DNA from 2 places in the Enterobacter asburiae genome. Region 1 is predicted to be linked to the other one. Evidence: predicted binding sites of a transcription regulator. Region 1 holds the regulator's gene; the other holds the start of a gene.
What was found. The regulator Fur, encoded in region 1, represses iron uptake genes when iron is present. The targets are predictions, from matches to a motif close to ATAATAATGAGAACNACTATCAA.

Region 1 (5,586 bases):
CATGCGAAGTCCATCTGCCTGAACTTTGGCATTGCGCAAGACTACCAGGGACAGTGCAACCTGCGTTTCGATGACACCAACCCAGTAAAAGAAGACATCGAATACGTTGAGTCCATCAAAAATGACGTGCAATGGCTGGGCTTCAACTGGTCTGGCGATATCTGCTACTCCTCTGACTATTTTGATCAGCTGTACGCCTACGCGGTTGAACTGATCAACAAGGGTCTGGCGTATGTTGACGAACTGTCTGCTGATGAAATCCGTGAATATCGCGGTACGCTGACCGCGCCGGGCAAAAACAGCCCGTTCCGCGATCGCAGCGTGGAAGAGAACCTGGCGCTGTTTGAAAAAATGCGTGCAGGTGGCTTCGAAGAAGGCAAAGCGTGCCTGCGTGCCAAAATCGACATGGCGTCTCCTTTCATCGTGATGCGCGATCCGGTGCTGTACCGCATCAAGTTCGCAGAACACCACCAGACCGGCAACAAGTGGTGCATCTACCCGATGTACGACTTTACCCACTGCATCAGCGATGCGCTGGAAGGCATTACGCACTCCCTGTGTACGCTGGAGTTCCAGGACAACCGTCGTCTGTACGACTGGGTTCTGGATAACATCACCATTCCTGTGCATCCGCGCCAGTACGAGTTCTCTCGTCTGAATCTGGAATACACCGTGATGTCCAAGCGTAAGCTGAACCTGCTGGTGACGGACAAGCACGTTGAGGGCTGGGATGACCCGCGTATGCCGACCATCTCCGGTCTGCGTCGTCGTGGCTACACAGCCGCCTCTATTCGTGAGTTCTGCAAGCGCATCGGCGTGACCAAGCAGGACAACACCATCGAGATGGCCTCCCTTGAATCCTGCATTCGTGAAGATCTCAACGAAAACGCCCCGCGCGCGATGGCCGTTATCGACCCGGTGAAGCTGGTTATCGAAAACTATCCGCAGGGTGAAAGCGAGCTGGTCTCCATGCCTAACCATCCGAACAAACCGGAAATGGGTAGCCGTGACGTGCCGTTCAGCGGTGACATCTGGATTGACCGCGCTGACTTCCGCGAAGAAGCCAACAAGCAGTACAAGCGTCTGGTGCTGGGTAAAGAAGTGCGTCTGCGTAATGCCTACGTCATCAAAGCCGAACGCGTAGAGAAAGATGCGGAAGGGAATATCACCACCATTTTCTGTTCTTACGATGCAGAGACTCTGAGCAAAGATCCTGCTGACGGCCGTAAAGTGAAAGGCGTGATTCACTGGGTGAGCGCTTCCCACGCGCTGCCGGTAGAAATCCGTCTGTACGACCGTCTGTTCAGCGTGCCTAACCCAGGTGCTGCGGAAGATTTCCTGGCGACCATCAACCCGGAATCTCTGGTAATCAAGCAGGGTTATGCGGAGCCTTCTCTGAAAGCCGCTGAAGCGGGCAAAGCGTTCCAGTTTGAACGTGAAGGCTACTTCTGCCTGGACAGCCGTTACAGCACGGCGGAAAAACCGGTATTTAACCGTACCGTAGGCCTGCGTGATACCTGGACGAAGATCGGCGAATAATATTGCTGGTCTGGTCAATGAGAGACAAACGCCGCATTATGCGGCGTTTTTTTATTTAACGATCAGGGCATTAAGCCAGGGCTTAAAGAGGCGCCATGAAAATATCAGGTCAATGAGGTGCTACTTATTTTTTAAAAAAAAGTTTGTGTCATTACGAAAATCAAAAAGGTGATAAAAAAAGAAAGAGAACCCACGTCTAGCCACTGAAATACCTGATTATTCCCCGTCATTGCTCGCCTCTCTGCAAATGTTACAAATCACTACCAATTATGTGCACTTCGTCATAATCCTGACTTTTGTCCGCTAAAAAGCATTGATAATTCGTGTCGCGAAAAATAACCTAAAGACGGTAGTTAATTCGAGGGTATTTAAAACTACCCCTGACCATTTGGTCTTTTTTATTTACGCCGTTTCAGGCGTTTTAATTCGTCAAAGAGGAATAATCTATGCGTACGTTCAGTGGCAAACGTAGTGCGCTGGCGCTGGCTATTGCCGGTGTAACAGCAATGTCGGGCCTGGTGGTGACACCAGAGGCGAAAGCGGCAGGCTTCATCGACGATTCTACCCTCACGGGCGGTATTTATTACTGGCAGCGTGAACGTGACCGTAAAGACGTCACCGAAGACAAATACAAAACCAACCTTTCTCACTCCACCTGGAACGCCAACCTGGACTTCCAGTCAGGCTATGCCGCGGATATGTTCGGTCTGGATATTGCTGCGTTTACCGCGATTGAAATGGCGGAAAACGGCGACAGCGCGCACCCGAACGAAATTGCCTTCTCCTCCAGCAATAAAGCCTATAAAGAAGACTGGTCCGGGGATAAGAGCGGTATCAGCCTTTACAAAGCCGCTGCAAAATTTAAATACGGTCCGGTTTGGGCGCGCGGCGGTTATATTCAGCCAACTGGCCAGACTCTGTTAGCACCGCACTGGAGCTTTATGCCGGGTACCTATCAGGGTGCAGAAGCCGGGGCGAACTTTGACTACGGTGATGCGGGCGCGTTGAGCTTCTCCTATATGTGGACCAACGAGTACAAAGCGCCGTGGCACATCGAAATGGACAAGTTCTACCAGAACGATAAAAAAACCAAAGTCGATTACCTGCACTCGCTGGGCGCGAAGTACGACTTCAAAAACGATCTGGTGCTTGAAGCGGCATTCGGTCAGGCACAGGGCTATATCGATCAGTATTTTGCCAAGGCCAGCTATAAATTCGATGTCGTGGGTAGCCCGCTGAGCACCAGCTACCAGTTCTACGGTACGCGCGACAAGGTCAGCAACGGTGGCGTCAACGACATTTATGACGGCACCGCGTGGCTGCAGGCGTTAACCTTCGGCTACAAGGTTGGTCAGGTTGATTTGCGTCTGGAAGGCACATGGGTGAAGGCGGAAGGGCAGCAGGGCTACTTCCTGCAGCGTATGACCCCGACCTACGCCTCCTCCAACGGTCGTCTTGATATCTGGTGGGATAACCGTTCTGACTTCAACGCCGACGGCGAGAAAGCGGTCTTCTTCGGCGCAATGTATGATCTGAAAAACTGGAACCTGCCTGGCTGGGCAGTGGGCGCTTCTTACGCTTACGCCTGGGACGCAAAACCTGCCGATATGGCCACGCCGGATGCATACTACGATCCCAACTATCGCCTGAAAGAGTCTTCCTACAGCCTCGATGCTATCTATACCCTGCAGGATGGCCGCGCGAAAGGCACGATGTTCAAACTGCACTTCACCCAGTATGACAACCACTCTGATATCCCGAGCTATGCGGGCGGTTACGGCAACATCTTCCAGGATGAACGTGACGTGAAATTCATGGTTATCGCCCCATTCACCATCTTCTGATGAACGCACCGGCGGGCTGAGTCCCGCCGGTATGGAGACTGCACATGATGAAAAAAATCGTAATCGTCGCGCTGCTGGCATCAGGGCTGGTGGCGTGCGCTCAGACGCAGGCGCCGAAAGAGGACACCCGTCTGAAGGAGGCGTATAGCGCCTGCATTAACACTGCGGAAGGATCGCCGGAGAAGATTGAAGCCTGTCAGAGCGTGCTGAACGTGCTGAAGAAAGAGAAAGCGCACGAGCAGTTCGCGACCCAGGAGAACGTCCGCGTCATGGATTACCAGGCCTGTATCCAGGCGCGTAAAACCGGTAACGATCAGGAAGTGGCGAAGCGTTGCGATAAGATCTGGAACGAGATACGCAATAACAATAAATAAGTGCTTTACGCCCGGTAAGCGCTGCGCTTACCGGGCTTTTTTAGGCAAAAAAAAGCCAACCTTGCGGCTGGCTCAGAGTATGAATACTGATTATTTCGCGTCGTGCGCGTGGTCGTCTTCGCGGCAGTCGCCTTCAGCGCAGTGACCGTAAAGGTACAGGCTGTGGTTGGTCAGGCGGATGCCATGACGCGCCGCGATTTCACGCTGGCGTGATTCAATGGAATCATCGCTGAATTCAATGACCTTGCCGCAATCGAGGCAGATCAGGTGATCGTGGTGCTGCTGCTGGGTCAGTTCGAAAACAGATTTACCGCCTTCGAAATTATGACGGGTAACAATGCCCGCGTCATCAAACTGGTTCAGCACGCGATAGACGGTAGCCAGCCCAATCTCTTCACCCATGTCAATAAGACGTTTATAAAGGTCTTCCGCACTGACATGGTGATTGTCTGGACCCTGAAGCACTTCAAGGATTTTTAACCGAGGAAGCGTTACTTTCAGGCCAGCCTTCTTTAATGCGGTATTGTTGTCAGTCATGCGGAATCTGTCCTGTTGCTAAACGATTCACTTCTGTAGGAAGTGACAGAAAATGCACCCGGGATAATGCGTCTCATTATAGAACTGCCATGGCTAAATGAAAACTGCAAGTCTCAGGCAAAATATGCTTATAAAAATGGGGTATCACCAACAAACTTGCTCAATGGAAAACCACATTTTATCAGGGAGACATTGTACAGGTCTGGGCGAAAAAGTTAAAAGATTGTAGCGATTAATTTAATCGGTTTGACCTGGAGCACGGGCGCAGCCGCCGCTGCGCCGTGATAAAAATCAGGCGTTCAGAATATCGTCCAGGTGCAGTTCCTCACGGATCTGCTTAACCCATTTCTCTACGCGCTCTGCAGTCAGCTCTGGCTGACGGTCTTCGTCGATGGCCAGACCCACGAAATGATTGTCATCGGCCAGGCCTTTAGACGCTTCAAAGTGGTAACCGGCGGTCGGCCAGTGGCCTACGATAACCGCGCCATTCGGCTCAATGATATCGCGGATGGTGCCCAGCGCGTCACAGAAGTATTCAGCGTAGTCTTCCTGATCGCCACAGCCAAACAGGGCGACCAGCTTACCGTTGAAGTCCACTTCTTCCAGCGTCGGGAAGAAATCATCCCAGTCGCACTGGGCTTCACCGTAGTACCAGGTTGGGATACCCAGCAGCAGAATGTCATAGCCTTCCAGATCTTCTTTGCTGCTCTTGGCGATGTCATGCACATCAGCAACGTCTTTACCGAGCTGTTTTTGAATGTTTTTTGCGATATTTTCGGTATTGCCGGTATCACTGCCAAAGAAAATGCCGATGATTGCCATGAGTAAAATAACCTCTTGAAACTTAATAGTATGGTGGCGCAATTCGGCCACGGATAAGGGCAATAATAGCAGAACTGGCAACCCTGCGGAAACAGCTATCGCGCAGGACTGCACTCTGTGCTACATGAAAAGGGCGATAAAGGGGATTTTCAGACTTATGCCTGGCTGCGTAACGTCTCAAGCTGGGCGATCAACATCTCTTCAATGAGCTCGCTGCGGCTGATATTTCGCGCGTCAGCCAGCTCGTTCAGCGCATCGACGGCGTCGGCGTTAAGCTTCAGTTCGACACGCTTAAGCCCACGATTTTTATCGCGTTTAAGCTGGTTGCGTTTATTGATACGCAGCTGTTCATCACGCGAAAGCGGATTCGTCTTGGGTCGTCCCGGGCGACGCTCATTCGCGAACAGATCTAGTGTCGTACGGTCCGTTTGTTCTTTGGCCATGATTCTGAGACTTCGGGGGAAACACGC
Region 2 (5,586 bases), 120 kb from region 1:
GGCCTCCATCAGCGCCACGGCGGCGTCGTGAGAGGTAACGCGAACGATGGACGGTTCCGGCAGAACGTAGGTGTCATCCACCCACTGCCACACCTCGCCGTTCTCCTCGGCAAAACGCATCCGCAGGGTATCGGCCTGCGTCATGCCCTCAGCGATGGCTTTTGCCAGCAGCGGCGCGTCGATATCGCCTTTCAGTTCGGTGTAGTGCGCCACGCTCCAGGCGTTTGGCAGGGAAGAAAGCTGTTCCGCCATCCAGATACCCGGCTGGGCGGCGACGAGAGGAAGACGGTTCATGCGCTCCCCTCCGCAAAATGGGACGGTTCAAGCGTGCGCCAGTGCCCGGCCAGCCACTGCTGGCACGCCTCCTGAGACTGCGCTTCGCACACTACGCGCCACCCCGCCGGCAGTTCGCACTGCTGCGGCCACAGGCTGTACTGCCCCTGGTCGTTTTGCAAAATGGCGAACTGTCCCTGCGGATTATCGAAAGGATTGCTGAATTCCATACAGACTCCGTTATTGAATGAACGGCTGCCAGAGGGTCATCAGCCCCTGCGTCAGCCCACCGCGCCAGCAAAGCGCATCGTGTCCGCCGTCAACCTGACGCCAGGTAACCTGCTGCGCGTGTAGTTCGGCATAAATCGCCTGATTGGCATTGAAAATCAGCGGCTCGTTGCGCCCGGCCTCAAGGACGATACGCAGCCCGCTCGCGGCCAGCTCACCGGCTCTGAGCTGTTCGATGAGGCGCCCTTCCTGCTGCCCACCGCGGTGCGGCCACCAGTACGAGCCGGACTGGCTCAGCACGCAGCCAAACCGCTGCGGCCAGTTGAGGCCAGCATAAAGCGAAGAGAGGCCGCCAAAGCTCTGGCCCGCCACCACGGTACGATCGGCGCGGTCGCTGAAGGGCGCGAGATGTTTTACAAGAGGGAGAAGTTCTTCCTGTACCGCCAGCCAGAAATCGGGATTACAGGGCAATTCGCGGCTGCGATGTTCCATGTCGATCGCATCGATCAATACATAGACCGCAGAGGGCAGTTTGCACTCGGTGGTGAGCGACGCCAGCGCAGGCCAGACGGGCATGCTTTCGGCCCAGAACTGCCCGTCGAGCAGCACCGCCAGCGGGCGCTCGGGGCCGTCATCCCCGGAGGTAAAAATCCACACGCGCCGACGGTTGTTCAGACGCTCGCTGTTCCACTCAATGCAGACCGGCGGCTGATACGGCGTATCGGGACGATCCCAGCCGGGCTGAACGGGCGCGTCCGGCATCTCAAGCGCCGAGACGGCATGACCACGCCCGCCGCGCCAGCTCTGCGGATTCAGCGGGTCGGAAACCGCGTGCGGCAGCAGCTTGCGCCAGCCTTCGCGCAGCGCCAGACGGTCCGGCAGCTCGCCTTCAAACACGGTATCGGCAAAATCGTTTTCATTTACAGAAGGGATAAAACAGTAGCTCCCGCGCCACTCGGGGCTGAACTCGCCCTGCCACTGCCAGACATCGGTATCCGGGATGCGTTCGAGGGACTGCGGGCGGGCATTTTGATGGTGATCGGTCACGCCGGTAACGTAGAGCCAGACGCGTTTGACCGATGAGGTTTTCTGCGTGCCTGCCGGATCACGCCACCAGAAGGTGACGCGACAGTTCTCCTTCAGACGTTCCCATTCAGGTCCGTTTTTCGACTGCCACCACGCTTCACTTCCGGTTGTTAACGTCGTCACCCTTATAACCCCATGTTTAACAGACTTTTTTGTTTCAGGACAAATTTTATTGATAATATTATTGATAACTATTTGCATTTGCAATAGCGTAATGCCCGCGCTGTGGGAAGCGCGCTCATTAAATAACCATAAAAGCGGGACGTACAATGAATAAGAAGATTCACTCTCTGGCCTTGCTGGTCAATTTAGGGATTTATGGTGTCGCGCTGCCCGCTGTGGCAGACGACAAAACCGACTCTGCGCAGCACGAAGATACGATGGTGATCACCGCCGCCGAGCAGAATTTACAGGCGCCGGGCGTATCGACCATCACCGCCGACGAGATCCGCAAAAATCCGCCCGCGCGCGACGTGGCGGAAATCATCCGCACCATGCCGGGCGTTAACCTGACCGGAAACTCCACCAGCGGCCAGCGCGGGAACAACCGTCAGATTGACATTCGCGGCATGGGGCCGGAAAACACCCTGATCCTGATCGACGGCAAGCCGGTCACCAGCCGCAACTCTATTCGTCTGGGCTGGCGCGGCGAGCGCGACACCCGCGGCGATACCGGCTGGGTGCCGCCGGAGATGATCGAGCGCATCGAAGTGATCCGCGGTCCGGCCGCCGCGCGCTACGGCAACGGTGCGGCAGGCGGCGTGGTGAACATCATCACCAAAAAATTCGACGACCAGTGGCACGGCTCCTGGAACACCTACCTGAACGCGCCTGAACATAAAGATGAAGGTTCCACCAAACGCACCAACTTCAGCCTGAGCGGCCCACTGGGCGGCGACTTCAGCTTCCGCATGTTCGGTAACCTCGATAAAACCCAGGCCGACGCGTGGGACATCAACCAGGGTCACCAGTCCGATCGTACCGGTGCCTACGCCAACACCCTGCCGGCTGGCCGCGAGGGCGTGGAAAACAAAGACATCAACGGCGTGGTGCGCTGGGACTTCGCGCCCATGCAGTCCCTGGAGTTCGAAGCGGGCTACAGCCGCCAGAACAACCTCTACGCGGGCGACACGCAGAACACCAATAACGACAACGCGCTGGTGAAGAAAAACTACGGTAAAGAAACTAACCGTATTTATCGTCAGAATTTCGCGGTGACCTGGAACGGCGGCTGGGATAACGGCATCACCACCAGCAGCTGGGCGCAGTACGAACACACCCGCAACTCCCGCCTGGGCGAAGGGCTGGCGGGCGGGCTGGAAGGCCTGTTCAATAGCAATAAATTCACCGACACCGACCTGGCCGACGTAATGCTGCACAGTGAAATCAACCTGCCGATTGATTTCCTCGTCAACCAGAACCTGACCCTGGGAACCGAGTGGAACCAGCAGCGCATGAAGGACTCGACCTCCTTTACGCAAACCCAGCAGGGCGGCACCATTCCGGGCATGAGCGACGATCGAAGCCCGTACACCTCGGCGGAGATTTTCTCCCTGTTCGCGGAAAACAACATGGAGCTGACCGACAGCACCATGCTTACCCCGGCGCTGCGCTTCGACCATCACACCATCGTCGGCAACAACTGGAGCCCGTCGCTCAACCTGTCGCAGGGTCTGGGCGATGACTTTACGCTGAAGATGGGGATCGCGCGCGCCTACAAAGCGCCGAGCCTGTACCAGACCAACCCGAACTACCTGCTCTACAGCAAAGGCCAGGGCTGCTACGCCAGCTCCGACGGCGTGGGCTGCTACATGATGGGCAACGACGACCTGAAAGCGGAAACCAGCATCAACAAAGAGATTGGTCTGGAGTGGAAACGCGACGGCTGGCTGGCGGGCGTGACCTGGTTCCGCAACGACTATCGCAACAAGATCGAAGCGGGCTACGCGCCGATTGGCCAGACGTCCACCGGTAAAGTCACTACCGATATTTACCAGTGGGAAAACGTGCCGAAGGCGGTGGTCGAAGGGCTGGAAGGCTCCCTGAACGTGCCGGTCAGCGACACGATCAACTGGACCAACAACATCACCTACATGCTGCAGAGCAAGAACAAGGAGACCGGCGACCGTCTGTCGATCATTCCGGAGTACACGCTGAACTCAACCCTGAGCTGGCAGGTTCATCAGGACGTGTCGCTCCAGTCGACCTTTACCTGGTACGGCAAGCAGCAGCCGAAGAAGTACAACTACAAAGGTCAGCCTGTGACCGGGTCTGAGAAAGACGAAGTCAGCCCGTACAGCATCGTTGGCCTGAGCGCGACGTGGGACATGACCAAAAACGTCAGCCTGACCGGCGGCGTGGACAACGTCTTCGACAAGCGCCAGTGGCGCGCGGGTAATGCCCAGACGACCGGAAATGCAACCACAGGTGCGTATATGTACGGTGCGGGTGCGTATACGTATAATGAACCGGGTCGCACCTGGTACATGAGCGTGAATACGCGTTTCTGATACAGGCAGTAACTCCCCCCTCTCCCTGTGGGAGAGGGCCGGGGTGAGGGCATCAGGCCGCACTATTTGCTGATAGAGGAAAACCATGCACACCATCCACAGCACATTTTCTCTTGCCGGCCACATCGTCCACCACGTCACCTTCGATCCCACCACCTTCACCGACGCCGATCTCCTCTGGCTCCCTCACCACGCTGAGCTTTCAAACGCCGGGCGCAAACGTAAGGCCGAGCATCTTGCCGGACGCATCGCCACCGCGCATGCCTTACCCGATCGCATCGTTCCAGGCATCGGCCCCAGCGGCGAACCGCTCTGGGCGGAAGGGGTTTCGGGCAGCATTACCCACAGCGGCACGCAGGCGATGGCGGTTGTCGTCCGTCATCAAGATGCGCTCGTAGGTATTGATTGCGAAGCCATTCTTCCAGACCACGAAGCCCGCGAAATCCAGGACGGCATCGTTGATGCGCAGGAAGCGATGTGCCTGACGCACTCGGGCTACCCTTTTGCGCTGGCATTGACGCTCGCTTTTAGCGCAAAAGAGAGTTTGTTTAAAGCCCTCTTCCCGCAGGTGAAGATTTACATGAGTTTTGAGTGTGCGAGAGTCACAGAGGTAACGGAAAAAACAATCACGCTGGCGCTTTCGCGCCCGGCTGGACAATATCCTGAGGGTAAACGCTTCACCCTCGTCTGGCAACATGATAACGGGAACGTGTGGACACTGCTAAATGCCTGATGGCGCTGCGCTTATCAGGCCTGCGGTAAACCGGTTTTGTAGGCCGGGTAAGGCATCGCCGCCACCCGGCTTGAGGGCGACGGCGATGCCTTTATAGGTTATTCAGCTCAAATCTCAAACATCCGGGAACATCACGCTATTCCCCGGCGCTTCCCTGTGCAGATGGATAAAGTTCAGGTGCCGTTCATACTGGTCCAGAATGTCCGTAATCACCTGCTCCTTGCTGTAGTCCATTAAATCATTTCCCTGGCTCCCTTCCAGCAGGAAGGTCTCAAGCCGGTAGTAGGTCGATTTCCCGCTGCGCGCCCGGTAGGTAAAACCGGGCACCGAATACTGCTGCGGCCAGATCTGATAGACAAAGTTCTGCTCGTCGCCCATGTGCACCAGCAGGTCCAGGTGCCCCAGGGTCTCGCCCTCCTCCGGCGGCAGATTTTTCAGCTCCACGTACGCACCGCGCAGCTTCAGCTCCTGCGCCACCTCTTCCATTGCCGGGAAGCAGACCGTCTCCATCATCTGTTTGGTGTAGCGCGTGCCCGGGTAGTTCATCAGGCGCGAGAGGCGTTTCTTCCAGCTCAGCCTGTCCTGCGCGCCCATCGGACGCGGCGCGGTGTCGCGGCTGGCGCTGACGCGGCGGTAGTCTTCCACCTTAAGCGATTTATACAGCCCGGCCATCACGAAGAAGATGACGAAGCTGAACGGCAGGCCCATGATCACCGTGGTGTTCTGCAGCGCCGAGATGCCGTTGGTCATCAGCAT

Region 2: the regulator Fur is predicted to act here: its motif matches at 1,766-1,788, upstream of ACJ69_RS01340 (TonB-dependent siderophore receptor).

The regions. Positions count from the first base shown of each region.
Region 1 covers NZ_CP011863.1:399,168-404,753, forward strand. The annotation lists gene glnS (glutamine--tRNA ligase) at 1-1,539, shown strand, start outside; gene chiP (chitoporin ChiP) at 1,986-3,383, shown strand; gene chiQ (ChiQ/YbfN family lipoprotein) at 3,431-3,757, shown strand; gene fur (ferric iron uptake transcriptional regulator) at 3,848-4,294, opposite strand; gene fldA (flavodoxin FldA) at 4,586-5,116, opposite strand; gene ybfE (LexA regulated protein) at 5,272-5,559, opposite strand.
Region 2 covers NZ_CP011863.1:279,196-284,781, reverse strand. The annotation lists partial or broken gene entF (enterobactin non-ribosomal peptide synthetase EntF) at 1-294, opposite strand, end outside; gene ACJ69_RS01350 (MbtH family protein) at 291-503, opposite strand; gene fes (enterochelin esterase) at 514-1,710, opposite strand; gene ACJ69_RS01340 (TonB-dependent siderophore receptor) at 1,857-4,097, shown strand; gene entD (enterobactin synthase subunit EntD) at 4,183-4,830, shown strand; gene betT (choline BCCT transporter BetT) at 4,945-5,586, opposite strand, start outside.